Linked DNA regions of Pseudorhodoplanes sinuspersici. The protein of the gene in region 2 interacts with the protein of the main gene of each other region in a pairwise test. Links are inferred from orthologs where the notes say so. Each region holds a gene or a part of one and is shown on either strand. Other genes may lie near its edges.

Region 1 (7,414 bases), 990 kb from region 2 along the record:
ATGCCCATTGCAGCAATTGGGAGCGATCATCCATCAGCAATCGCGAAGGCTGCTCGACGATGCTGATGTAGATCGCGATCGCAGCAAATGCAGCCGCGCAGGTGAATGTGGCAAGGCGTTGCAGCATGACTACACTCCTGACTTGGTTCGTTGTCTGACCGGTTTCAGTGCGACTTCGACGGTTGCCCGCTCGCGGATCGTCCGCAACACGGTCAGTGCGGTCTCGACCTCATCGGCTTTCAGCGTAGCGCCGAGATTCTTTGCCCAGGGAAGCTGGCGCGCCATGGCCGCATCGAAAGCCTTTCGTCCGGCCGGCGTCAGCAGCACCAGTTGTGCGCGTTGATGCCGCGGATTCTCCTCGAAACGCAGCAAGCCTGCCGCCTCGAGATCGTTGGCAATGCGTTGCACGGCCTGCCGCGTCAGCCCCATATCGCGCGCGATCTGCGCCACCGGCAATCGCTCCGGCGCCAGCGCGATCGCACCAAGCACCTGCCAGCGCGCGCTGGTGAGGCCAAGATCGGCAACAAGGTCGTCGCCAGCCGCGAGCAAGCGCCCGTTAGTCCGGAAGATTTCCAGAATGAGGTCGGTCAGTTGCGCTGGGCTCGGCTTCATCACGACAACATATTGTCATTTTGACAACACGCTGTCAATAGTCCACTTTCACCAGATACAGGCCCTCTGCCGGAGCCACTTGTCCGCATTTCGTCCGATCGCGTGCCTGCAGAATGCGGGTGATGTCGTCCGCACTCCATTTGCCTTCGCCGACATGCACTAGCGATCCGACCATCGAGCGCACCTGATTGTGCAGGAACGACCGTGCGGAAACGAGCACGTTCACATTCCAGCCATCGGTTTCGATATCGAGTTGATCCAGCGTCTTCAGCGGCGACTTCGACTGACATTCGGTCGAGCGAAATGTCGTGAAATCATGCTTGCCAATGAGCCGCTTCGCCGCCTCGCGCATCGCCTCGATATCGAGCGGACGACCGACGCGCCATGAGCGGCCGGCATCGAGCGCCAGATCCGGCCGCCGGTTGACGATGCGATAGAGATAATGTCGCGCGTTGGCCGAGAACCGCGCATTGAAATCGTCGCCAACACGTTCAGCGGCAAGGATCGCGATCGGCTGCGGCCGCAGATAGAAATTCAGCGCATCGCGCACCGTCCCGCCATCATGTTCGCTGCGCAGGTCCGCATGCGCGACCTGACCCAGCGCATGCACACCGGCGTCGGTGCGTCCCGCGCCCTGGATCGTGACGCGCTGGCCGTCGAATTGTGCGATCGCGTCTTCGAGTGCGCCCTGAATGGTCGGCGCATCGGCCTGATATTGCCAGCCGCGATAGGGCCGGCCGTCATATTCGATGAGGAATTTGTAGCGTGGCATCCGTCACAAGCCCGCAAAGGCGGCAGCATACCGCACATCGCCGCCGGCCGGCGCGTCGTCCGACAGACGCAGCGCTTGCAGATACGGTCCGTCATAGGGTGTGCGAAAGGCTGAGGCCGCAGCAACATCGAATCCGAAGCGCGAATAATAAGCCGGCTCGCCAAGGACAATGATCAAAGTCTCGCCCATAGCTTTCAGTCGCGCGACCCCTTCGCGAACCATCTTTTGTCCGACACCGTGCTTCTGCTCCCGCGGCAGCACGGCCACAGGCCCGAGCGACACCCCATTTGCATGCTTGTCATTCGCGTCAATTATCAGCCGGGAAAATCCGCAATAACCGACAATCCCGTTCTCACCTTCCGCGACAAGCGAAAGAAGCAGATCCCCATCGGCGCGCAAACGATCAACGAGATCGGCCTCGACGGATACGCCGAAGGCGGCCTTGTTGACCGAACGAATGGCGTCGTGATCGTCCGGCGTTTCGGTTCTTACGAGAATCGTCATGGATCGACCTGGTATTGCCAGCCACGACAAGGACTATCCTTATATTCGATCAGCAAACGATGACGCGGCACGATTGATCTACCTCAAGGGCGAAAGACGCAGACAGACGAAGATGAAGCTATAGTCAAGGAGCGTTCCGATGAAAGCCGCATTCAAGCGCCAGATTATCGCGTTGCTGGATCAGCATCGTATCATGAGCGTGGCAACCAACCGGCCCGACGGATGGCCGCAGGCGACGATCGTCGGCTACGCGAATGACGGCCTGGTCATCTACTGTTTCATCGCCCGCGACAGCCAGAAATTCGCCAATCTCATGCGCGACCCGCGTGTGTCGATCGCGATCGCCAACGACGTCCGCCAGCCGTTGCAGATCAAGGGCCTGTCGATGGCCGCACGCGCCGAATGGGTCGAAGCGCGTGGTGAAATCGATCATGCCTATACCCTGCTGCTGCAGCGTTATCCCGAATACAAGATCATGCCGCAGCCCGACCCGGCGGCCGTTCCGTTGATGCGCTTCACACCGGAGATCGTGTCGATTCTGGATTATTCGAAAGGCTTTGGTCATTCCGATCTCGTCAGCGTGAACGCGAGCGATTTGGAAGATGTCGTCGAAGGCCGGCGGCATCATTGGGCCGGGCATCCCGCCGAGAGTTTCAACAAACGCATGGCCGAACGCAGCCATATGTGAACCGCGTTGTCTTCGCGGCGATAAAGAAAGCTATCGGAGCACGGCGCCGGGCGCGAGCTTGTTGCCGCGCAGGAATTCATCCGCCTTCATTGGCTGCTTGCCGGCGCGTTGCAATTCCAGAATGCGGATGGCGCCGTCGCCGCAGGCGATGGTGAGATTGTCATCGAGCAACGTGCCTGGCGCGCCACTGCCGGAGACGCGTGTCGAGCGCAACACCTTCACCCGCACCGGCGCCTTCTCGCCCGGCAACTCAAACCACGCGCCGGGAAAGGGTGACAGCCCGCGGATGTGGTTGTGCACCTCCTGCGCCGGTTTGCTCCAGTCGATCCGCGTTTCGCCCTTGTTCAGCTTTTCGGCGTAGGTCACGCCCGCGTCCGGTTGCGGCACGACTTGCAGCGTGCCGCGCTCCAGTGCGCCGAGCGCACGATGCATCAGATCGCTGCCGATACTGGCCAGACGATCGTGCAGAGCGCCGGCGGTCATGTCGGCATCGATCGGCATGCGCTCCATCATCGCCATGCCGCCGGTGTCGAGGCCCTCGTCCATCTTCATGACGGTGACGCCGCTCTCCGCATCGCCTGCCATCACCGCGCGGTTGATCGGCGCAGCACCACGCCAGCGCGGCAACAGAGACGCATGCAGATTGAAACAGCCGAGCGGCACCGCCTCGAGAATCGCCGCCGGCAGGATCAGCCCATAGGCGACGACCACCGCAGCATCGGCATCGAAGGCGCGGAACTGCGCCTGCGCCTCTTGCGTCCGCAATGTCTTCGGCGTCAGCACCGGCAGGCCGAAGCGCTTGGCCTCGCGCGCCACCGGCGTATCCTGCAGCTCCATGCCGCGGCCGGCCGGCTTTGGCTCGCGCGTATAGACGGCAACCACCTCATGCCCGGCGCCGACGATCTCCACCAGCGTCGGCACCGCAAAGTCCGGCGTGCCCATGAAGATCAGGCGGAGCGGCATTACTCCGCCGCCTGTTTCGCGATCTTGGTGTATTTCTTGATGACGCGGTCGCGCTTCAGCTTCGAGATATGGTCGATGAACAACACGCCGTTCAGATGGTCGATCTCATGCTGCAGGCAGGTCGCCAGCATGCCGTCGGCGTCGACTTCGTGCAGCTTCCCGTCGAGATCGAGATAGCGGACCTTGATCTTCGCCGGCCGCTCGACCTCCTCGTAATATTCCGGGATCGAGAGGCAGCCTTCCTCGTGCACGTTCATCTCCTCCGACGACCACAGGATCTCCGGATTGATGAAGACGGCCGGCCTCTTCTCTTCTTCCTTGCCGGCAAGGTCCATGGTGACGAGGCGCAGCGGCTCGGCGATCTGGATCGCGGCGAGGCCGATGCCGGGTGCCTCATACATGGTCTCGAACATGTCGTCGGCGAGTTTGCGGATAGCCGCATCCACCTTCTCGACCGGCTTGGAGACCAGACGCAGGCGCTTGTCAGGAATAACGATGATGTCGCGGAGTGCCATGCGCGCGATGTAAGGATTGCGCGGCGCGCGGTCAATTTGGTTTTGCGGCTCTTCCCTCTCTCCCAGAGGTTCCTTCCCGCTCCCCGTAGAGGGCGGGGAAAGGGAAGAAATCCCTGGACAAATGTTCTCTTTTTGTTCTATGGCGCTTCCGAATCGTGCTAAAAGGGCCGGATGGACACCTTCGCCCTGATCCGGGACCGCCTGACCGGCGTCGATCCCCTGCTGGTTGTCGCCATCGTCGCGGCGGCCTTCGCGCTCGTTCTGGCGGCCGTCATCGGCGTCGCGGTGGTGCTGATGGCGCGGCGGCGACGCCGCCTGTTGCAGGCCGCAGAAGCGGAGCGAATCGAAACCGAACAGAACGAAGCGCGGATGCAGAGCGAAGCCCGCATGGCCGAGCTTCGCCGCATGCAGGCGGAAACCTCGGGTCTCGTCCGGGCCATGGGCGACATGCTGGCCAACCGGCAGTCGCAATTCGAGAAATCTTTCTCCGAGCGGCTGGACGCCGTGACCCATCGTGTCGGCCAGTCGGTGCAGCACTCCACACAGCAGACCACCGACAATCTCGCGCGGCTGAACGAACGGCTCGCGGTGATCGATTCGGCGCAGCAAAATATCACGGCCCTCGCCTCGCAGGTCACCTCGCTGCAAAGCGTGCTGTCGAACAAGCAGCAGCGCGGCGCCTTCGGCCAGGGCCGCATGGAGATGATCATCGAGGATGGGCTGCCGAAGGGCACCTACGAATTCCAGTTCACGCTGTCGAACAGCACCCGCCCGGACTGCGTCATCCACTTTCCCGACCAGCGCCCGCTGATCATCGATGCCAAGTTTCCGCTTGAGGCGGTGACCGCGTTCCGTGACTCGAAGTCCGACGACGAACGCAACCTCGCCGGCAAGCTGCTGCGTCAGCATGTGTCGAAACACATTGCCGATATCGCCGGCAAATACCTGCTGCCCGGCGAAACGCAGGATCTGGCGCTGATGTTCGTGCCGTCGGAATCCGTCTATGCCGAGTTGCACGACCAGTTCGACGATTTGATCCAGCGGGCCTTCCGCTCCAAGGTGGTGATCGTGTCGCCCTCGCTGCTGATGCTGGCGATCCAGGTGATCCAGCAGATCCATCGCGACGCCAAGATGCGCGAAGCCGCCGACAAGATTCACGCCGAGGTCGGCAATCTGATGGACGACCTGCGCCGCCTGCGTGACCGCGTCAACAAGCTCGACAACCACTTCGGCCAGGCCAATGAGGATATCCGGCAGATCCTCATCTCCGCCGACAAGATGGAGAAGCGCGGCGCGCGCATCCGCGAAGTGGAATTCGATGGTGACGACGACGATGCCAGCGCCGTGGTGATCCCGGCGCCGATCGGCGCCCGCCGGATCGCGGGGGAATAGGTCGCCACAGAATTGCTGTCATGGCCGGGCTTAAGCCGTCGAGGACGGCGTCGTTGACGCCTATGCCCGCGCATCCACGTCTTTCTTCTCTTCAATATGAATCAAAAGACGTGGATCCAACATCCCTCGGCTTGGCCGAGGGGACGGCCGTAATAAGGCGCAAGTTGTTTAAATCCGGCTTGCGATGACAAGCGCGAGCATGACGGCTAGCATCCACTGTGGCGAATCTGAGTTCCGCATGACGACTCTTGAATCCTCCGCGAAAACCACCTGGTCCGACGCACTTGCGGTTTATCTGAAGCCGCGGGTGTTGATCGTCATCCTGCTCGGCTTTTCGTCGGGGCTTCCGCTCGCCTTGTCCGGCACCACGCTGGCGATCTGGATGACCGAGAGCGGGGTGAACCTGCGCACCATCGGTCTCTATGCGCTGGTCGGCCTGCCCTACACCATCAAGTTTCTCTGGGCGCCGCTGGTCGATGCGCTCGATGTGCCGATCCTGTCGAAGGCGCTCGGGCGGCGGCGCGGCTGGCTGGTCTTCTCGCAATTGCTGCTGGCCGCCGCGATCCTGTTCCTGGCCTTTCAGAATCCGAGTGCCGCGTTGTGGCCGGTCGCGCTGGGCGCGGTGCTGGTGGCCATTGCATCGGCGACGCAGGATATCGTCATCGATGCCTTCCGCGTCGAAAGCCTTGAGACCAGCGAGCAGGCGGCCGGCATGGCCGGCTATGTCGCCGCCTATCGCATCGGCATGCTGGCCTCCGGTGCCGGCGTGCTGGCGCTGGCGGCCTGGCTCGCACATATCGGCGTTACCGCCGATGCCGCGTGGCGGTGGGGCTATATCGCGGCGGCAGCGTTAATGGGTGTTGGCCTGTTCGCAACCCTGATGGCGACCGAACCGTCCGCGCCCATCGACGTTGTCGACAAGTCGCGCGATCCGATCAGCCGCGTGGCCCTGACCGCCTTCGGCGCCTTTCAGGAATTCCTGACGCGCGACATGGCCATCGTCGTGCTGCTGTTCGTCGTGCTGTACAAGTTTTGCGATGCCTTCGCCGGCGTGCTGACCGGGCCGTTCGTCATCGATATCGGTTTCGACAAGGCGACCTACGCGGCGATCGTCAAAGGCGTGGGGCTCGCCGCCGCCTTGGTCGGCGGTTTTGCCGGCGGTGCCGTTGCGCGCGCCTTGCCGCTCTCTACGAGCCTGTGGGTCGGCGGCATTTTGCAGCTTCTCTCCAATCTCACCTTTGCGGCACTGGCGCTGATCGGCCCGAATGTGCCGGCGCTCACCGTGACGATCATCATCGAGAATTTCTGCGGCGCCATCGGCACGGTGATCTTCGTGGCCTATCTCTCCGCTTTGTGCGGCGTGCGCCTGCACACCGCGACGCAGTTTGCGTTGCTGACAGCCCTCGCCGCCGTCGGCCGCACCACGCTGTCGTCCGGTGGCGGCTTCGTCGCCGAAGCGACCGGCTGGTTCATGTTCTTTGTGATTTCTTCTCTGGTTGCGATCCCGAGCCTGATCCTGCTGGCATGGCTGCAGGCCAGGGGGCATTTCAAGACACTGGAGAAGAAGAAGGACGCGTAACCGACCATTGGCACGACAAAGAGAACGGGGCTGTCTCAATGTTCACAGAATGGATTGAAAATGTCGGCGCCGCGCTCGATGGCGCTGGCGTCGCACTGATTACATTCGGTCTCCTGATTGCGACCAGCCGTTATTTCTCCGCGCTTTTTGGAAAAGCGGAGATCGATGCCTTCCGCCGCTTGCGGCAGGATATCGGCCGGGCCATCCTGCTCGGACTGGAAGTGCTGGTCGCCGCGGACATCATTCGCACCGTTGCGGTCACACCGACGCTCACCAGTATCGCCATCCTGGCGGGCATTGTCGCCATCCGAACGGTGCTCAGCCTGAGCCTTCAGGTCGAGGTCGAGGGACGCTTTCCCTGGCAGCCCGAACGCACCAATGACGAAAGC
Region 2 (7,415 bases):
GTATCGCACGAGGATCTCGAAAAGCTTTTCGACGATGCCGAGCGCGGCGCCAATGCAACAATGACTATCGATCTCGAGAATCAGGAAATCCGCGGACCGGATGGCGGCGCCATCAAGTTCGATATCGATCCGCATCGCAAGCATTGCCTGCTGAACGGCCTCGACGACATCGGCCTGACGATGGTCAAGAAAGACAAGATCGACTCTTACGAGAGCAAGGTCGGCGCCGAGCGCCCGTGGATGTAAGAGTTTTCAAGATCAGATGATGCAATGGCCGGGCTTATCGCCCGGCCATTTTTGTTTTCACCGCGTCCTTGTCAGCGCCAGCCACACGCCGCCGCCGATCAGGAAGACGCCGCTGAGTTTCGCGATCATACGGACACGCGCCCGCGTGAAGAACAATCGCGCGCGGCCGGTCAGGATGGCATAAGAGCCGTCGGTAATGGCCGCCGTGAACATCGCCGTTGCGCCGAGCAGGATCACCTGCATGACATAGTCGCCATTCGGATCGACGAATTGCGGAATGAAAGCGCCGAAGAAAATCAGCACCTTCGGATTGCTGAGCATCACCAGAAAGCCCTGCAGCAAAAATCCGCCGCGTGGCGCTTGCGTCTTGCCGAGATCGTCAATTTTGCCTGAGGCGCGAAACATCTTGAGGCCGATCCAGACGAGATAGGCGGCGCCGATGAAGCGCACCCAGTCGAACCACACACCCATCGTCTCGATCACCGACGCAAGACCGATCACCAGCACGCCGACGAAGACGGCGAGGCCAAGCTGCGTGCCCGCGACATTGAGAAGACCTGCGCGGGTGCCATGCGTCAGCGAGTTGGCGACAATCAACGTCACCGTCGGACCGGGGACGAGCGTGAAGACGACGCAGGCGAGGAGATAGGCGGCGAAGAGTTCGAGGGACATGGTACCTGCCTTTATTGGAGCGAAGCGTTTCCTCATCCGCTCATTCCCGCGAAAGCGGGAATCCAGTTTTAAACTCTGGGTCCCCGCCTTCGCGGGGACGAGCGGAGGATGGGGTGATTCATATGCAAACCATCAGCTCCGTGCCGCAATCGCATCCGCGACCGCCACCGTGCGGCGGGCGATGTCGGCATGCATGCGTTCGACCATGCGGCCGTCGAGCATGATCGCGCCCTTGTCGGCATTCTCCGGCAACTCGAATGCGGCGATGAACTTGCGCGCCTGCGCGATCTCGGTGTCGCTCGGCGAAAAGGTCTCGTTGCACGGCGTAATCTGGTTGGGATGAATCAGCGTCTTGCCGTCCATGCCGAGATCGCGTCCCTGTTGGCATTCTTCGATGAAACCTTGCGCATTGCCGATATCGTTGAACACGCCATCGAGGATCGCAATGCCATAAGCGCGCGCGGCCAGGACGCAGCTTGTGATCCACGGCAGCATCGGCGCGCGGCCCGGAACAAGCCGCGCCGATGTTTCCTTGGCGAGATCGTTGGTGCCGAGCACGAAGCCGGACAATCGCGTTTCGGAATCTTTTGCCGCAGCGGCGATATCGGCGATGTTGATGATGGCGATCGGCGTTTCGATCATCGCCCAGATCCGCGTCTTGTGATCGGTCCCCATATCGAGCAGGCGGCGTCCGACCATTTCAAGCTGCGCGGAATTGTTGATTTTCGGAACCAGGATCGCATCGGGCGCGGCACGCGCGGCCGCCGCCATATCCTCCGCATGCCACGGCGTATCGATACCGTTGACGCGGATGAACACCTCCCGGGCGCCAAAGCCTCCGGCTTTCACCGCCGCGGCAACCTGTTCCCGCGCCTGAACTTTCGCGTCCGGCGCAACCGCATCCTCCAGATCGATAATGATGCCATCGGCCGGCAGGGTGCGCGCCTTCTCGATCGCGCGGGCATTCGAGCCTGGCATGTAAAGAACGGAACGGCGCGGTCGGATGGTCATGATGTCCCCTTTTTGTCGCAAGCCTAGTGGAGTGGATTTGACATTCGCTACCCTGTTAACCGCAGACTCGCAAAGCGAATGTCAAATCCAAAACTCCACTAGCAGCTTGTACTTGCTAGTGGTCCTTTGATTCTAACGTTCGCAACAGTGCCTGCTGAAACGGGGTGCGAACGTTAGAATCGGACCACTAGCGAGACAGCCGCAGTCATGCCAGCGTAAGCCGCAAGCGACAAGCTGTGGAGGACAGCGATTGGAATGAATAACGACGACGTCTGGCTTGTGGGCCTGGATGGCTGCCGCGCGGGATGGGCCGCGGCCTTTGTCCGGCCGGCCGGCGACGAAATCCGCGTCCGCATCATGCCGCGCTTTGCCGACATCATCGAAGCGCCGGAAAGGCCCGCTGTCGTCGCCGTCGATATGCCGATCGGCTTGCCAGAGCGCACCGGCATTGGCGGCCGGGCCGCGGAAAACGCCATCCGGCCACTCTTGGGCGCACGGCAGTCGTCGGTGTTTTCCGTACCCTCACGATCAGCACTGGCGGCAAGCGACTATCGCAAAGCTTGCGGCATCGCCCTCGCCACCTCCGATCCACCGCGCAAGATCTCGAAGCAGCTTTTCATGATCGCACCGAAAATCCGCGAGGTGGATGCCTGCCTGCGAGACGATGCAGCCCTGGCGGCGCGGGTGTTCGAGGTTCACCCCGAAGCCGCCTTCTGGCGATTGAATGGCGAGCGCGCCTTGACCGAGCCGAAGAAGATCAAGGGCACGGTTTACGGGCCCGGACTTCGCCTGCGGCGCGAATTACTGATCATGGCCGGATTGCCGCGCGATATCGTCGAAGCTGCGCCGCCTGAGGGTGCAGCCGCTGACGATCTTCTCGACGCGCTGGCCTGCGCTATGATCGCGCGTCGCCTCCATGCCGGTATCGCACGACCGTTTCCCGATCCACCGCCATGCGATGCCTATGGGTTGCCGATGGCGATCTGGACGTGAATAACGGTAGTCATTCCAGGACCTTCGCGGCGCCCCGGAACAACATAAACTGTGAGAACGGATCGCCATGACTTTCCCTGATCGCCTTCTCGAAGGCTACACCGCCTTTCTCGGCGGCCGGTTGCGTGAGGAGCAGAGCCGCTATCAGGCGCTGGCGGAAACCGGCCAGGCGCCGCAAATCATGGTGGTCGGCTGTTGCGACTCGCGCGTATCGCCCGAAGTTATTTTCGACGCGCGGCCGGGCGAACTCTTCGTCGTGCGCAATGTCGCCAATATCATCCCGCCCTACGAGCCGGATGGTCATGCGCATGGCGTGTCTGCGGCACTGGAATTCGGCATCGCCGCGCTGAAGATCAAACACATCGTTGTGCTCGGCCATGCGCAATGCGGTGGCGTACGCGCGTTCGCCGAGGACGCAGAGCCGCTGTCGCCGGGTGACTTTATCGGCAACTGGATGAAGCTGATGGCACCGGCGATGGACAAGGCCGGGCCGCGCGGATCGCTCTCGCCGGCTGATTATCTGCGCAAGCTGGAACAGGCGAATATCATCAACAGCCTCGACAACCTGATGACGTTTCCACGGCTCGCCAAAATGATCGAGCGCGGCACTGTCATGGTCCATGGCGCGTATTTTGGCGTCGCCACAGGTGCGTTGTCGGTGTGTGACCGTGAGAGCGGGGAGTTCGTGCCGGTGGCTGAGGCCGAGCATGCGAAAGTGCTGGCGGGACCGAGGTTTTAGGGCTGTCATTCCGGGTTCGCGACCTGACGGTCGCGCCCCGGAATGACCAGAAATTACGCCGCCTTCTGTTTTGCCGTGATCAGCTTGCGGTTGATCAGGCTTTCGGCGATCTGGATCGCATTCAGCGCCGCGCCTTTGCGGAGATTGTCCGATACGCACCACAGCGCGAGCCCGTGATCGACGGTCGGATCTTCGCGCACGCGGCTGACATAGGTGGCGTCTTCGCCGGCCGCTTCATACGGCGTGACGTAGCCGCCGTTTTCGCGCTTGTCGACGACCAGCACGCCCGGCGCATTGCGCAGCACCTCATGCGCCTCGTCGACAGTGATCTCGTTTTCGAATTCGATATTCACCGCTTCCGAATGGCTGATGAAAACCGGCACGCGCACGCAGGTCGCGGTCAGCTTGATCTTCGGATCGAGAATCTTCTTGGTCTCGGCCACCATCTTCCACTCTTCCTTGGTGTAGCCGTCGTCCATGAAGACATCGATATGCGGAATGACGTTGAAGGCGATCCGCTTGGTGAATTTCTTGGTCTCGAGTTCGCCGAGCGAATAGACCGCCTTGGTCTGGCGATCGAGTTCGTCCATGCCATCCTTGCCGGCGCCCGACACCGATTGATAGGTCGAGACGACGACGCGCTTGATCTTCGCCTTGTCGTGCAGCGGCTTCAGCACCACGACGAGCTGGGCGGTCGAACAGTTCGGATTGGCGATGATGCCCTTCTTGGTGAAGCCGGCAATCGCATCGGCATTCACTTCCGGCACCACCAGCGGCACGTCCGGGTCCATGCGCCATTGCGACGAATTGTCGATCACCACCGCGCCCTGCGCTGCGATCTTCGGCGACCATTCCTTCGACACGGCACCGCCGGCCGACATCAGGCAGATATCGATGTCGGAAAAGTCGTAATGCTCGAGCGCTTTGGCCTTCAGCGTTTTGTCGCCATAGGAGACTTCCACGCCCTGCGAACGGCGCGAGGCAATGGCAACGACCTCGTCGGCGGGAAACCGCCGCTCGGCCAGGATTTCGAGCATTTCGCGGCCCACATTGCCCGTGGCGCCGACAACCGCGACCTTGTAACCCATCGTTGACTCTCCGGCGGAAAATGGTCCGCGTTTGCGCAATGCGGAAACCGGACGGAGGGGCTTCTAAGCGAGAAAGGCAGCCATGACAACGTCGGCTTGAAAGGCCGTCGAGGGGGGCTGTTTCTTGAGGCAATTTACAGGGACCAGAAGCGTCCCGTCCCGACCTGTTTCCGGCTTTGCAGCGGAACGATCGCCAGTCGATGTCCTCCGGGCCGATTTTCAAAAATGGCAGACGCGATGGCGCCGTGAGCTGACGTTTGGCTGGCTGCGGCTGTCGCTGTTTCTGTCGCAAGGCCAATGGCTTAAGCGCGCCTCGCAGGCCACGATCGGCGGCTTTGACCGGACTGGCCGTGCCATCGAGACCCTAAGCTGGCGCGCCGCGACCTCAGTCATAACCGTCGCCCGAACCACCGATTGGCAAAAACTGGCGCTGACGGCCAGCGAGCCCTTCGTCCTGCCGCCCGAAGGGCGCGCGGTGCTGGTGCGGATCTTCGCCTATCTGGGTGGCATCGCCGTCCTGTCGCTGTTCGCGGCGGAACTTTTCAAGCAGCCCGAAGTCGTGGTCATCCGCGAGCCGGCACCGCGTCCGGCCTGGATCGAGGTCGACAAGCCCTGGCCGGCCTTCGAGATGTCGGTCCCCGGCGTGGCCAACGACATGCATTACGCCATCCAGCGCCACGCCGAACGCGGCGGCCGCAAGGATACGATGTCATTCGGCGCGCTCGGCAAGACAGAGCGCTTTGCCAGCGTCGAAATCTATCGTGCCGGGCATGAGATCGCGACCTTCGGCAAAACCGATGACGAGATCACGCTGCGGGCGTCCGAATACGGGCGTGTCACTGATATGGAAGAGACGATGCCGATCCCGTCGAAATTCGGTTCGTTTCAGGTGTTCGAATTCGCCATCCAGCCATTCAACAGCTATCGCTGCATTGGTTTTGCGAATGCCTTCGATGATCAGCGGGTGCAGATCACCGGTGTAGCGTGCAACATGAACACGATTGTCGATCGCTCGACAATCTCCTGCGCGCTGGATCGCCTGTCGCTGCTCTCGGCGGCGAGCGATCCGGAAATCACACGCCTGTTCGCGCACGCCGAGTTGCGGCGCGACTTCTGCGGCCAGCGTGACGCGTTGGCATACGCGACACCGAAACGCGCAAGCAGCGATATCATCACGAGTTCCGCAAAACCGAAGCTCCGCGGCCGGTTGGAGCGCTAGGCGTGCCCGCGGGCGGCACGATCGGCAGGTCGCGCCCGACGATACGATCCAACTGAAGCCACGACTCCAATCGTTTGCTGATCTCGCGATCGCCTTCGACACGCAACGCCTTGCGGATCGCGTCCCGCCACGTGGCGTAGCCGAGATAGACCGACACCATCGCCGACATCTCGCCCGTCACTGTGACATCGACCGGAAAGCCGGGATCCTTGTAACAGACATCGATGTCCGATGGTTCAAGTACAAGCCAGTGCTTGCGAAGACCGGTGCGGCAACGCGCAACACCCGACAGATCAAAGCGCACAACGACACGGCGCGGCGGCAAGGCCTCACGATCGACGCGGCGGCGCAAAGCCCACATCAAAACGGTAGAATCCCGATCGCCAGGGGTGATTTTGTCGCGCCCGTAAATCAAGCCCCAACGCCCAATCACATCAACGACCTCGCGCAAGGCATCGCCGGCTGTAGTCAGTGCCCAGTCATGTCCCTTCTGATCTTTGCGCGGACGCTTCGCGACGATGCCGTCGTGTTCAAGCTGCCGAAGACGCTCGGCCAGCAACGCGCGTGACATCAGCGGCACACCGCGATGGATGTCATTGAAGCTTCGTTCGCCGCTCATGATCTCGCGCAGAATCAGCGGCGTCCAACGGGTCGCGACGATCTCCGCGCCCTTCGCAACAGGACAGAATTGCCCATAACCGCTTTGCGCCATGGCCCATCAGACCACAAAGACCGGTGCCGCTCCAGTACAGATAATGGACTTGTTGGAAGGCCGCTCGCGTTGCCACATGCGGACAACGAGAAAAGACAAGGGCAATCACACCAGGAGGCTTCCAATGGCGACCGCCATTCACAAACACGAGATGCGGGAATCCGACCCGTTTGAGCGGGTTGCAGACATCCTTCGGGACTTTATCGCTCGGAGCGCGGCGCACGACGCAAACGATGAGTTCGTGTCCGAAAATTTTGTGGATCTAAAGAATGCGCGTTTGATGTCCGCTGCGGTCCCGGTCGAGCTCGGCGGCGACGGGCTCGATCAACAAAATTTGTCCGACCTGCTTCGATCGATGACGCGCGCCTGCACCTCGACCGCGCTGGCTTATTCCATGCACACGCATGTGGTCGCCTTGCTGGCGTGGCGATGGCGCAATCAGAAGGCGCCGGTCGATGCCGTGCTCAAGCGCATCGCCGCCGAACAGATCATGCTGATCTCAAGTGGCGGTTCGGATTGGCTCGAGAGTTCGGGAACGGCAGAACGCGTCGACGGCGGTTTCCTGATCAAAGGAACGAAAGGATTTGCCAGCGGCGTTCTGGCCGGAACGTTGCTGAACACCAGCGCCGTTTACAACGATCCGGAAACGGGCCCGACGGTTCTGCATTTCATGGTTCCGCTTAACGCGAAAGAAGTCACCATCGAAACCAATTGGCGCGCCATGGGGATGCGTGG

Evidence for each region.
Region 1: the proteins of CAK95_RS07745 (region 2) and def interact in binary tests that used the Escherichia coli proteins (3 or more experiments, as listed by UniProt). The link is inferred for Pseudorhodoplanes sinuspersici from one-to-one orthologs.

What each region holds. Positions count from the first base shown.
Region 1 is NZ_CP021112.1:566,654-574,067, forward strand. The notes cover bases 2,297-5,249. They hold def (peptide deformylase), read right to left. Parts: upstream 4,055-5,249; coding sequence 3,539-4,054; downstream 2,297-3,538. Other genes in these bases: CAK95_RS02835 (pyridoxamine 5'-phosphate oxidase family protein), read left to right, coding at 2,297-2,576; fmt (methionyl-tRNA formyltransferase), read right to left, coding at 2,607-3,539; CAK95_RS02850 (DNA recombination protein RmuC), read left to right, coding at 4,226-5,249. In the rest of the region: CAK95_RS02815 (anthrone oxygenase family protein), read right to left, coding at 1-127; CAK95_RS02820 (MarR family winged helix-turn-helix transcriptional regulator), read right to left, coding at 130-612; tRNA pseudouridine(38-40) synthase TruA, read right to left, coding at 647-1,384; CAK95_RS02830 (GNAT family N-acetyltransferase), read right to left, coding at 1,388-1,888; more of CAK95_RS02835, read left to right, coding at 2,028-2,296; more of CAK95_RS02850, read left to right, coding at 5,250-5,446; CAK95_RS02855 (AmpG family muropeptide MFS transporter), read left to right, coding at 5,685-7,025; CAK95_RS02860 (DUF1622 domain-containing protein), read left to right, coding at 7,064-7,414. UniProt on the Escherichia coli protein: Removes the formyl group from the N-terminal Met of newly synthesized proteins. Requires at least a dipeptide for an efficient rate of reaction. N-terminal L-methionine is a prerequisite for activity but the enzyme has broad specificity at other positions.
Region 2 is NZ_CP021112.1:1,558,688-1,566,102, forward strand. The notes cover bases 2,733-5,686. They hold CAK95_RS07745 (aspartate-semialdehyde dehydrogenase), read right to left. Parts: upstream 4,750-5,686; coding sequence 3,715-4,749; downstream 2,733-3,714. Other genes in these bases: CAK95_RS07735 (DUF429 domain-containing protein), read left to right, coding at 2,733-2,922; CAK95_RS07740 (carbonic anhydrase), read left to right, coding at 2,990-3,661; CAK95_RS07750 (hypothetical protein), read left to right, coding at 4,874-5,686. Also shown: leuD (3-isopropylmalate dehydratase small subunit), read left to right, coding at 1-246; CAK95_RS07725 (LysE family translocator), read right to left, coding at 304-918; CAK95_RS07730 (HpcH/HpaI aldolase/citrate lyase family protein), read right to left, coding at 1,051-1,929; more of CAK95_RS07735, read left to right, coding at 2,185-2,732; more of CAK95_RS07750, read left to right, coding at 5,687-5,968; CAK95_RS07755 (winged helix-turn-helix transcriptional regulator), read right to left, coding at 5,922-6,680; CAK95_RS07760 (acyl-CoA dehydrogenase family protein), read left to right, coding at 6,832-7,415.